DNA from 2 places in the Streptomyces griseoviridis genome. Region 1 is predicted to be linked to the other one. Evidence: predicted binding sites of a transcription regulator. Region 1 holds the regulator's gene; the other holds the start of a gene.
The links. The regulator HspR, encoded in region 1, represses chaperone genes until heat shock. The targets are predictions, from matches to a motif close to TTGAGNNNNNNNNNCTCAA.
Positions count from the first base shown of each region.

Region 2: a site for HspR is predicted at 2,969-2,987, ahead of lon (endopeptidase La). Genes of this name have one in related genera too.

Region 1 is NZ_CP029078.1:4,813,707-4,819,890, forward strand. Features, by position in the region: gene DDJ31_RS20635 (MraY family glycosyltransferase) at 1-143, shown strand, start outside; gene dnaK (molecular chaperone DnaK) at 238-2,085, shown strand; gene grpE (nucleotide exchange factor GrpE) at 2,082-2,732, shown strand; gene dnaJ (molecular chaperone DnaJ) at 2,766-3,956, shown strand; gene DDJ31_RS20655 (heat shock protein transcriptional repressor HspR) at 3,962-4,414, shown strand; gene DDJ31_RS20660 (sugar ABC transporter substrate-binding protein) at 4,742-5,848, shown strand; gene DDJ31_RS20665 (helix-turn-helix transcriptional regulator) at 6,179-6,184, shown strand, end outside.
Region 2 is NZ_CP029078.1:5,938,303-5,944,486, reverse strand. Features, by position in the region: gene DDJ31_RS25825 (lysozyme) at 1-344, shown strand, start outside; gene lon (endopeptidase La) at 517-2,946, opposite strand; gene DDJ31_RS25815 (GNAT family N-acetyltransferase) at 3,124-3,774, shown strand; gene DDJ31_RS25810 (rhomboid-like protein) at 3,831-4,670, opposite strand; gene DDJ31_RS25805 (spermidine synthase) at 4,927-5,604, shown strand; gene DDJ31_RS25800 (response regulator transcription factor) at 5,736-6,184, shown strand, end outside.

The sequences.
Region 1 (6,184 bases):
CCGGGTCCGGGGGGTTCTGGGCGGTCGCCGGGCTCCTGCTGCTCGCCGCGGTCGTCTTCGCGTTGCTGCGGATTCCGGTGTACGGGCCGCGACGCTCGGTGTCGACGCAGGTCAGAGGCCAGTTGCGTGTAAGGAACGGATAAGAGTTGAGTGGGGTTGACTCAGCTCTGTTGACCGCATGGCGGACGTCGTGCACACTTGAGTCCGTTCCACTCAAGTCAGCTGGAGGAATTCACCATGGCACGTGCGGTCGGCATCGACCTGGGCACGACTAACTCCGTCGTCAGCGTTCTCGAAGGCGGCGAGCCCACCGTCATCACCAACGCAGAGGGCGCCAGGACCACGCCGTCCGTCGTCGCCTTCGCCAAGAACGGCGAGGTCCTCGTCGGTGAGGTCGCCAAGCGGCAGGCCGTCACCAACGTCGACCGGACCATCCGCTCCGTGAAGCGCCACATGGGCACGGACTGGAAGATCGAGCTGGACGGCAAGAGCTTCAACCCGCAGCAGATGAGCGCCTTCATCCTGCAGAAGCTCAAGCGCGACGCGGAGGCCTACCTGGGCGAGAAGGTGGCCGACGCGGTCATCACCGTCCCGGCGTACTTCAACGACTCCGAGCGCCAGGCCACCAAGGAGGCCGGCGAGATCGCGGGCCTCAACGTCCTGCGGATCGTCAACGAGCCGACCGCGGCGGCGCTGGCCTACGGCCTCGACAAGGACGAGCAGATCATCCTCGTCTTCGACCTCGGTGGCGGCACCTTCGACGTGTCCCTCCTGGAGATCGGCGACGGCGTCGTCGAGGTGAAGGCCACCAACGGCGACAACCACCTCGGTGGTGACGACTGGGACCAGCGCGTCGTCGACTACCTGGTGCAGCAGTTCAAGTCGGGCCACGGCGTGGACCTCGGCAAGGACAAGATGGCGCTCCAGCGCCTGCGCGAGGCCGCCGAGAAGGCGAAGATCGAGCTGTCCTCGTCCTCCGAGACGTCGATCAACCTGCCCTACATCACCGCCTCCGCCGAGGGCCCCCTGCACCTCGACGAGAAGCTCACCCGCGCCCAGTTCCAGCAGCTGACCGCGGACCTCCTGGAGCGCTGCAAGACGCCGTTCCACAACGTCATCAAGGACGCCGGCATCTCGCTCAGCGAGATCGACCACGTCGTCCTCGTCGGCGGCTCCACCCGCATGCCGGCCGTCGCCGAGCTCGTCAAGGAGCTGACCGGCGGCAAGGAGGCCAACAAGGGTGTGAACCCGGACGAGGTCGTCGCCATCGGCGCCTCGCTCCAGGCCGGTGTCCTCAAGGGCGAGGTCAAGGACGTCCTGCTCCTCGACGTGACCCCGCTGTCCCTCGGCATCGAGACCAAGGGCGGCATCATGACCAAGCTGATCGAGCGCAACACGACGATCCCGACGAAGCGTTCGGAGATCTTCACGACGGCCGAGGACAACCAGCCGTCGGTGCAGATCCAGGTCTACCAGGGCGAGCGCGAGATCGCGGCCTACAACAAGAAGCTCGGTATGTTCGAGCTGACCGGTCTGCCCCCGGCGCCGCGCGGCGTCCCGCAGATCGAGGTGTCGTTCGACATCGACGCCAACGGCATCATGCACGTGACCGCCAAGGACCTGGGCACGGGCAAGGAGCAGAAGATGACCGTCACCGGCGGCTCCTCGCTGCCGAAGGACGAGGTCGACCGGATGCGCCAGGAGGCCGAGCAGTACGCGGAGGAGGACCACCGCCGCCGCGAGGCCGCCGAGACCCGCAACCAGGGCGAGCAGCTCGTCTACCAGACCGAGAAGTTCCTCAAGGACAACGAGGACAAGGTCCCCGGCGAGATCAAGACCGAGGTCGAGGGTGCGATCGCCGAGCTGAAGGAGACGCTCAAGGGCGAGGACACCGCCGAGATCCGCACCGCCACCGAGAAGGTCGCGGCCGTCTCGCAGAAGCTCGGCCAGGCCATGTACGCCGACGCGCAGGCCGCCCAGGCGGCCGGTGCCGAGGGCGGCGCCGAGCAGCCCAAGGCCGACGACGACGTCGTCGACGCGGAGATCGTGGACGACGAGCGTCCCCGTAAGGACGGTGCCGCGTGACCGAGGAGACCCCGGGCTTCGAGGAGAAGCCCGACGTCCCCTCCGGCGCCACCTCTGACGACGCCGAGCCGGCGGCCGCACCCGAGGAGGGTGCGGCCCCGGCCGGGGACGCGAACGACGCACAGCTGGCCGGTCTGACCGCCCAGCTCGACCAGGTGCGCACGGCGCTCGGTGAGCGCACGGCGGACCTCCAGCGGCTTCAGGCCGAGTACCAGAACTACCGACGCCGGGTCGAGCGGGACCGGGTCACGGTCAAGGAGATCGCCGTCGCGAACCTCCTGACCGAGCTGCTGCCCGTCCTCGACGACATCGGCAGGGCCCGGGAGCACGGCGAACTGCTCGGCGGCTTCAAGTCCGTCGCGGAGTCGCTGGAGACCGTCGCGGCCAAGCTCGGGCTCCAGCAGTTCGGCAAGGAGGGCGAGCCCTTCGACCCGACGATCCACGAGGCGCTGATGCACAGCTACGCGCCGGACGTCACCGAGACGACCTGCGTGGCGATCCTCCAGCCCGGGTATCGCATCGGCGAGCGCACCATCCGCCCCGCGCGGGTGGCCGTCGCCGAACCCCAGCCGGGGGCGCAGCCCGCCAAGGCCGAGGAAGGCTCCGAGGCCGGCGACGACAAGGACGACAGCCCTGAGAAGGGCTGACACGGACACCGAGCGGAAGGAGGGGCGTCGAGGATGAGCACCAAGGACTTCATCGAGAAGGACTACTACAAGGTCCTCGGCGTCCCCAAGGACGCCACCGAGGCGGAGATCAAGAAGGCGTACCGGAAGCTCGCCCGCGAGTTCCACCCGGACGCCAACAAGGGAAACGCCAGGGCCGAGGAGCGCTTCAAGGAGATCTCCGAGGCGAACGACGTCCTCGGAGACGCCAAGAAGCGCAAGGAGTACGACGAGGCGCGCGCCCTCTTCGGCAACGGCGGATACCGCGCCGGGCCCGGCGGGGCGAACGGCGGCAGCTACAACTTCGACTTCGGTGACCTCTTCGGAGGCGGACCCCAGCCGGGCGGCCAGGGTTCGGGGGCCGGCGGCTTCGGCGGCGGGCTCGGTGACGTCTTCGGGGGCCTGTTCAACCGGGGTGGCGGCGGCGGTCCGCGCACCCAGCCGCGGCGCGGCCAGGACATCGAGTCCGAGGTGACCCTCAGCTTCACCGAGGCGATCGAGGGCGCGACGGTCCCGCTGCGGATGTCCTCCCAGGCCGCGTGCAAGGCCTGTTCGGGCACCGGCGACAAGAACGGCAACCCGCGGGTCTGCCCGACCTGTGTCGGCACCGGCCAGGTGGCGCGCGGTTCGGGCGGCGGCTTCTCGCTCACCGACCCGTGCCCCGACTGCAAGGGCCGCGGCCTGATCGCCGAGGAACCCTGCGAGGTCTGCCACGGCAGCGGCCGGGCCAAGTCGTCGCGCACCATGCAGGTCCGCATCCCCGCCGGGGTGTCGGACGGGCAGCGCATCCGGCTGCGCGGCAAGGGCGCTCCGGGCGAGCGCGGCGGTCCCGGTGGCGATCTGTACGTCACCGTGCACGTCGGCGCGCACCCGGTCTTCGGCCGCAAGGACGACAACCTGACGGTGACGGTCCCGGTGACGTTCGCCGAGGCCGCGCTCGGCGGCGAGGTCAGGGTGCCCACCCTGGGCGGGCCGCCGGTCACCCTGAAGCTGCCGCCCGGCACGCCCAACGGCCGCACCATGCGGGCCCGCGGGAAGGGCGCCTTCCGCAAGGACGGCACCCGGGGCGATCTGCTGGTCACCGTCGAGGTGAGTGTTCCGACCGGCCTGACGGGGAAGGCTCGTGACGCGCTGGAGGCGTATCGCGAGGCGACCGCGGGCGAGGATCCGCGGGCCGATCTGTTCCAGGCCGCGAAGGGAGCTTGATCGAGATGGACGGCCGTCGACGTAATCCGTATGAACTGACGGAGGAGACCCCGGTCTACGTCATCTCGGTGGCGGCCCAGCTCTCCGGACTGCACCCGCAGACCTTGCGCCAGTACGACCGTCTGGGTCTGGTCTCCCCCGACCGCACCCCCGGGCGGGGCCGGCGCTACTCGGCCCGTGACATCGAACTGCTCCGCCAGGTGCAGCAGTTGTCGCAGGACGAGGGCATCAACCTGGCCGGCATCAAGCGGATCATCGAACTGGAGAACCAGGTGATCGCGCTTCAGCAGCGCGTCGCCGAACTCCAGTCGGCGGTGGACGGCGCGGCGACGGCCATGCGGCAGCGCGAGGCCGCGGTGCACGCCTCCTACCGGCGGGACCTGGTCCCGTACCAGGAGGTGCACCAGTCGAGCGCGCTGGTGGTGTGGCGGCCGAAGCGCCAGCAGTCCACGGACTGACGCCGACGCGAGGGAAGGGCCCGGAGGTTCACGCGAACCCCCGGGCCCTTCGTCGTGCGGTGCGGAATCGCGGCGCGCACGGGGTGTGGCTGAATTCGTTCGGTATATCGATCGACTGCTGAAACGATTTCGCGCTGTTGTATGGAGAGTCAGTAAAGGCAGTGCGCAGATGGTTACTTGAGTGCTTCACATCCGCACGGACCGTGGTGTTGCCCACTCGTTAAGTGATTCCGCTTGACGCCCAGGGGCGTATCCGCGTTGTCTTTTCAGTCATCTGGGCCGCACAGCTGCGCCCGCGTCCGGAAGGCACCAGAAGTGATCACCCCCATGCGCCGTACCGCCATAGCCGTGGCCGCGTCCACGCTGACCTTCTCGCTGACCGCCTGCGGAGCGCTGAACGTCTCGGGGGACAGCAGCTCGGCGAGCCCGACCAAGGGCGACGACGTCACCATCGGCCTGCTCCTGCCGGAGAAGGCCAACACCCGGTACGAGAACTTCGACTACCCGATCATCAAGGAGAAGGTCGCCTCCCTCACCGACGACAAGGGCAAGGTCGACTACGCCAACGCCGACCAGGACGCGGACAAGCAGGCGACCCAGATGCAGCGGATGATCGACGACAAGGTCGACATCATCCTGCTCGACGCGGTCGACTCGCACGCCATCGCCGCCCAGGTCACCAAGGCCAAGGAGGCCGGCATCCCGGTCATCGCCTACGACCGGCTCGCCGAGGGCCCCATCGACGCCTACATCTCCTTCGACAACGAACTCGTCGGCGAGGTGCAGGGCCGCACCCTGATGGACGCGCTCGGCCAGGACTCCGACAGCTCCGCCAAGATCGTCATGATGAACGGCTCGCCGACCGACCCGAACGCCAAGCAGTTCAAGGCGGGCGCGATGTCCGAGCTGAACGGCAAGGTGACGATCGCCAGGTCCTACGACACCAAGGACTGGAAGCCGGAGAACGCCGAGGCCAACATGACGGCCGCGATCGACGCGATCGGCAAGGACAACATCGCCGGCGTCTACTCCGCCAACGACGGCATGGCCGGCGGCATCCTCAAGGCCCTCCAGAACGCCGGTGTGACCGACCTGCCGCCCATCACCGGCCAGGACGCGGAGCTGGACGCGGTGCGCCGGATCGTCGCCGGTGAGCAGTACATGAGCGTCTACAAGTCGTACCCGCAGGAGGCCGAGGCCGCCGCGCAGATGGCCGTCGCCAAGGTCCGCGGCCACGACATCCAGTTCGACGCGCTCACCCAGGACACCGTCGACAGCCCCACCGCCAAGGAGATCCCGGCCCAGCTCGTCACCGTGACCGCGCTGACGAAGAAGAACATCAAGTCGACGGTCGTCTCGGACGGCATCTACAAGGTCGCCGACATCTGCGCCGGCAAGTACAAGCCGGCCTGCGCCGCCATCGGCCTCAACTGACCTGCTCGGCAAGGGGGTTCGCGCCGTCGACGGGCGGGCCCGCCGAGGTCGTTACGTCCCGTTCCGGGGGCCGGGATCCAGCCACAGGAGCCGGCCCCCGGCGCCGTTCCCGCCCGCGCACGCGCCGGGGCGCGCGACACCCACCCACGCGCCCGGAAACGGGCGCCGACCCCCATCAGGTTGTTGCAAGTCGGCCGACGGAGGCCCGTACATACCCGTACACACCAGTGGATTGCGCTGCCCGCCCCGGGCCGGCCCGTGTTGCGGAGCCGGGTGTGTCCGCGCATAGTTGCGCTGCGGAAGACGCGGGAACCGGGGGTGAAATGGGCGATGGCC
Region 2 (6,184 bases), 1.1 Mb from region 1:
TCGACATCGAGTGGAACCCTTACGGCGACGCCTGCTACGGCAAGTCGGCGAGCGCGATGGTCAGTTGGATCGCCGACTTCCTGAACACCTACCGGTCGCGCACCGGGCGGGACGCGGTGATCTACACGGCCGCCAGCTGGTGGAGCCAGTGCACGGGCGACTACGCGGGCTTCGCCACCGCCAACCCGCTGTGGGTCGCCCGCTACGCCTCCGACCCGGGCACGCTCCCGGCCGGCTGGCCGTACTACACGATGTGGCAGTACACGTCGTCAGGGCCGACCGTCGGCGACCACGACAAGTTCAACGGCGCCCTCGACCGGGTCGTCGCCCTCGCCAACGGCTGAGCGCCCGCGCGGGCGGCGCACCCGGCGCCGCCCGGACCGCGAAACCTCCGCGCGGGCGCGGGAAGCGTCTCCCCACCCGGGCGTCCATCCGTCTCGCCGCAGCCTCCGCGCGGGCGCGGGAAAGGCCCGGACCCCGCTCGGGACCCGGGCCTCACCGCTCCGACGGCGTCCGTCACGCCGCCGCCGGAACCTCCGACGCCGCGCCGCTCACCGCCGGTGCGAGCGCCAGCTCGAGGACCTGGCGGACGTCCGTGACGGTGTGCACGTCCAGCTTCTCCAGCACCTCCGCCGGGACGTCGTCCAGATCGGCCTCGTTGCGCTTGGGGATGATCACCGTGGTGACGCCCGCGCGCTGGGCGGCCAGCAGCTTCTGCTTGACGCCGCCGATCGGCAGCACCCGCCCGGTCAGCGAGACCTCGCCGGTCATCGCCACGTCCGTGCGCACCAGGCGTCCGGAGAGCAGCGACGCCAGGGCCGTCGTCATGGTGACGCCGGCGCTCGGGCCGTCCTTGGGGACCGCGCCCGCCGGGAAGTGGATGTGCACGCCCCGGTCCTTCAGGTCGCCGACCGGCAGCTCCAGTTCGGCGCCGCGCGAGCGCAGGAAGCTCAGCGCGATCCGCGCCGACTCCTTCATCACGTCGCCCAGCTGGCCCGTCAGGGTCAGGCCCGCCGCGCCGGTCTCCGGGTCGGCGAGGGACGCCTCGACGTAGAGCACGTCGCCGCCCGCCCCGGTCACCGCGAGGCCGGTGGCCACGCCGGGCACCGCGGTGCGGCGCTCGGCCGGGTCCTGCGCGGACTCCGGCACATGGTGCGGCCGGCCGATCAGACCGCGCAGCTCACCGTCGGTGACGGTGAACGGCAGCTCCCGCTCGCCCAGTTCGTGCTGGGCGGCGATCTTGCGCAGCAGCCGGGCGATCGACCGCTCCAGGGTGCGCACGCCCGCCTCGCGGGTGTACTCGCCCGCCAGCTTGCGCAGCGCGCTCTCCTGGAGGGTCACCTCGTCGGCGGCGAGACCGGCCCGCTCCAGCTGGCGCGGGAGCAGGTGGTCGCGGGCGATGACGACCTTCTCGTCCTCGGTGTAGCCGTCGAGGCGGACCAGTTCCATCCGGTCGAGGAGCGCCTCGGGGATGGCTTCGAGGACGTTGGCGGTGGCGAGGAACACCACGTCGGACAGGTCGAGTTCGACCTCCAGGTAGTGGTCGCGGAAGGTGTGGTTCTGGGCCGGGTCGAGGACTTCGAGCAGGGCTGCGGCGGGGTCGCCGCGGAAGTCGGAGCCGACCTTGTCGATCTCGTCGAGCAGGACGACCGGGTTCATCGAACCGGCCTCCTTGACGGCCCGGACGATCCGGCCGGGCAGCGCGCCGACGTAGGTGCGCCGGTGGCCGCGGATCTCCGCCTCGTCCCGGACTCCGCCGAGGGCGACCCGGACGAACTTGCGGCCCATGGCGTGCGCGACCGATTCGCCGAGCGAGGTCTTTCCGACCCCGGGCGGCCCCACGAGGGCCAGGACCGCGCCGCCGCGCCTGCCCCCGATCACCCCGAGGCCGCGTTCGCCGCGGCGCTTGCGGACGGCCAGGTACTCGGTGATGCGCTCCTTCACGTCCGCGAGGCCCGCGTGCTCGGCGTCCAGGACGGAACGGGCCCCCTGGATGTCGTAGGAGTCCTCCGTCCGCTCGTTCCAGGGCAGTTCGAGGACGGTGTCGAGCCAGGTGCGGATCCAGGAGCCCTCGGGCGACTGGTCGGAGGAGCGCTCCAGCTTGTCGACCTCCTTGAGGGCGGCCTCGCGGACCCGCTCGGGCAGGTCGGCGGCCTCCACCCGGGCCCGGTAGTCGTCGGACTCCTCACCGGTGTCGGCGCCGTCGCCGTTCAGCTCGCGCAGCTCCTTGCGGACCGCCTCCAGCTGGCGGCGGAGCAGGAACTCGCGCTGCTGCTTGTCGACGCCCTCCTGGACATCCTTGGCGATCGTCTCGGCGACGTCCTGCTCGGCGAGGTGGTCGCGCAGCTGCTGGGTGGCGAGCTTGAGCCGGGCCACCGGGTCGGTGGCCTCCAGCAGCTCGACCTTCTGGTCGGTGGTCAGGAACGGCGAGTATCCGGAGTTGTCGGCGAGCTGGGAGACGTCGTCGATGGCCTGGACGCGGTCGACGACCTGCCAGGCGCCGCGCTTGCGCAGCCAGGCGGTGGCGAGGGCCTTGTACTCCGTGACCAGTTCGGCCGCGTGGCCGGGCAGCGGCTCGGGCACCGTCTCGTCGACGCGGGTGCCCTCGACCCAGAGGGCGGCGCCTGGGCCGGTGGTGCCCGCGCCGATCCGGACCCGCGAGCGGCCCCTGATCAGGGCGCCGGGATCGCCGTCGGCGAGCCGGCCGACCTGTTCGACGGTGCCGAGCACACCGATGCCCGGGTAGGCGCCGTCGATCCTGGGCACCAGCAGCACCCGGGGCTTGCCCGGCTCGGCACCGGCGGCGGCCTGGGCGGCCTCCACCGCGGCGCGGACATCGGCGTCGCTCAGGTCCAGCGGCACCACCATTCCGGGCAGCACGACCTCGCCGTCGAGCGGCAGTACGGGCAGAGTGAGCGAGGTGAACGCCGTGGACTCAGCAGCCATGATCTCCCCTTCGGCAGTCAAGTTGAGCTATGCCGACTCAATGCCGGAGCGGCGCCGAATGTTCCCGTGCCGTTGTTCGCTGTCAGCGATCGGGGCTGCCACCGGGGAGGAGCGGCCGCCTACGATCACCGCGCGGTAACACTCTCGAACCACGGTCAATCATTACAGGGAGATGACATGGACGACCTCGTGCGGGCCTGGGTGGACGGCTGGACCGTGTCCCGCGGCGCCGCCGAGCCGGTCGCCGAGAGCTGGGGCTGGACCATCGACGTCGGCCAGACCGAGCACGTCCGCCGCCATGTCGTCGGCGCCGTGAACGACGACGTCGAGGAGGCCGTCGTGCGGACGGTCGCGGACGGCGTGACCGGCTACGGGGTCTGGCTCAAGGTGTTCGCGCCACCCGAGCTGGTCGGGAAGTGGCTCGGCCCCGGCTGGTGGGTCGACCCGGCGCCCGGCTGCCTGATGTCCGTGCCGCTGGCCCCGGCGGCGACCGCGCCCTTGGCGCTGCCCGACGGCTACCGGCTGCGCGGCTGGACCCGCGGCACCGTCACCCAGGCGCTGGTCACAGCCCCGGACGGCGCCCTCGCGGCGCGCGGCCAGATCACCCCGACCGGACCCACGGCGGTCCTCGACCGGGTCGAGACGGCCCCCGCGCACCGCCGCAAGGGCCTCGGCTCCCTGGTGGTGCGCACCTTGCAGCGCACGGCAGCCGAACACGGCGCCCGCACCGGCGTCCTCGCGGGCACCCCGGAGGGCCAGGCCCTGTACAAGGCCCTGGGCTGGCGCACGTCGGCTCCCCTGACGAGCGCGAAGTTCGTGGGGGTGTAGGGAGCCGGGGGGCGAGGGGCCTCCGTACGCCGGGTGGGGCGCCGCCACCGTGCCGCTCAGGCGGCGGCTGCCCTCCCGCGCCGCTCTCCGCTCCCGCGCCGCTCCCCGCTCCAGCGGCGGACCAGGGGCCAGGTCGCCACGCCGATCGTCAGGGCCAGCAGATGACCCCAGTCCGTCATCGGGTCGGCGAAGGCGATCAGGGCCTCCACCAGCTCCCAGGCGTACAGGGCGAGCACCGGCCAGCGCAGCACGTGCGGCAGCAGCCCGCAGAGCGCGCCGACGCTCGCCGCGACGCCGAAGCTGATGCCGTAGTCCATCCGGTGCAGGGAGCTGTCGGGCAGCCGCCCGAACAGCACGGCGACACCCACCGAGCCCTCGGTGACCAGGGTCGCGAGGACATGCCCGAGCAGGAAGACGACCAGGGCCCTGACCCCGCCGATCCGCCGTTCCAGGGCGGTCAGCGCGAGCAGGAACCCGCACGCGTACGGCGAGGTGAAGCCGCCCACCACCCAGAGCGCGCTGCCCAGCAGCACCGGCACCGGCGCCCGCACCAGGTGGGCGACGTCGGTGCTGGTGGCCTCGTGCAGGGCGCGCACCAGGGACGGGTCGGCGTGCTCGACGAAGAGCGAGGTGGCGGCGAGGACGAGCGCGTACCCGAAGGTGAACGGCGTCCCGGCCGGGGTCGGCAGCAGCCGCCAGGGGCGCGGGAGCCCGCGCGCGACGGCGAGCCGGCGCCCCGGGTCCTGATCTGCCGGGGCCGAGGCCGGGGCCGTGCCGGTGGCAGGGGTCACGGCGAGCGCGAGCGCGGGGGTGACGCGCTGGCGGGGCATGCCGTCCAGGAGCGGCGGCGGGCCCGCGGGTTTCGGGTCGGCCTGCACGGCCGCGACGGGTTCCACGGCGAGCGCTCCTTCCGTTCCGGCCCAGCCTTCGGGGGCCGCGGGCCACTGTCCATGACCGGCGTCACACGCGCCGCCGGCCACGGCGGCCTTCGGCACCGAGTCTGCGCCTGCGAGTTGTCAACGAGCTGTCCACGAGCTGTGCAAGGAGCCTGGTCGGGCGAGGGCGGCGGCCGTGCCGGGCGCTCGCTCGTTCGGGTTGTCCGGCACCGGGAATTCCCGTGGCCTTCGGCCCCTGTTCGGGCAGGATGGAGCGATGACCGCCACAGACACCGGGCCTGTCGTCCTCGACCGCCGCGAGGGGCCGTACGGCGAGGTCGTGCTCCGCAGACACGGCGAGCTGTTGCAGATCATCGCCAACGGCTGCTTCCTCATGGACACCTCGGACGGCCGCTCGGAACGGCTGCTGGTGGACGCGGCGCTCGCCGCGCTCGGCCCCCGCGAGCGGCCTTCGGTGCTCATCGGCGGTCTCGGCGTCGGCTTCTCGCTCGCCCACGCGGCGGCCGACGCGCGGTTCGGCGCGATCACCGTCGTCGAGCGGGAACCGGCCATCGTCGACTGGCACCGCGCGGGACCGCTCGCCGCGATCTCCGCCGAGGCGCTCGCCGACCCGCGCACCCGGATCGAGCGCGGCGACCTCCTCGCCCACCTGCGTGAGACGTCCGCCACCTACGACCTCCTCTGCCTGGACATCGACAACGGCCCCGGCTGGACCGTCACCGAGGACAACGACGGCCTCTACCGGCCGGCCGGACTCGCCGACTGCGCGCGCGTGCTGACCCCGGGCGGGGTACTGGCGGTGTGGTCGGCCCAGCCCTCCGCGGATTTCGAAGGAACCCTACGGAATGCCGGTTTCCAGCAGGTGCGTACCGAAGAGATCCCGGTTGCCCGGGGCGTACCCGACGTCGTGCATCTCGCCGTCCGACCTGAATAGCCGAGGCGCGGTCACTCCCCGTACTCTGCTTCCCTGGCGCAGATCATTCGAGCGTCAATCGCAAGCATGCGCAGGCATGAGCTAGTCAACGGATCACCCCACGGATCCGGAAAGCCACTCAGGGGCGGGCGATGGAGCAGACACACACCTCGCACAACGGCGCGACGGCGACCCAGGGCGCCCAGCGCCGGGTACTGGTCGTGGAGGACGATCCGACCATCGTCGACGCCATCGCGGCCCGTCTGCGCGCCGAGGGATTCGTCGTACAGACCGCGGGCGACGGCCCCTCCGCCGTCGACACCGCCGAGGCCTGGCAGCCCGATCTGCTGATCCTCGACATCATGCTGCCCGGCTTCGACGGCCTCGAGGTCTGCCGCCGGGTGCAGGCGCAGCGCCCGGTGCCGGTGCTGATGCTCACCGCGCGCGACGACGAGACCGACATGCTGGTCGGCCTCGGTGTCGGCGCCGACGACTACATGACCAAGCCGTTCTCCATGCGGGAACTGGCCGCGCGGGTGCATGTGCTGCTGCGCCGGGTGGAGCGGGCCGCGCTGGCCGCCACCACGCCCCGCTCGGGCAT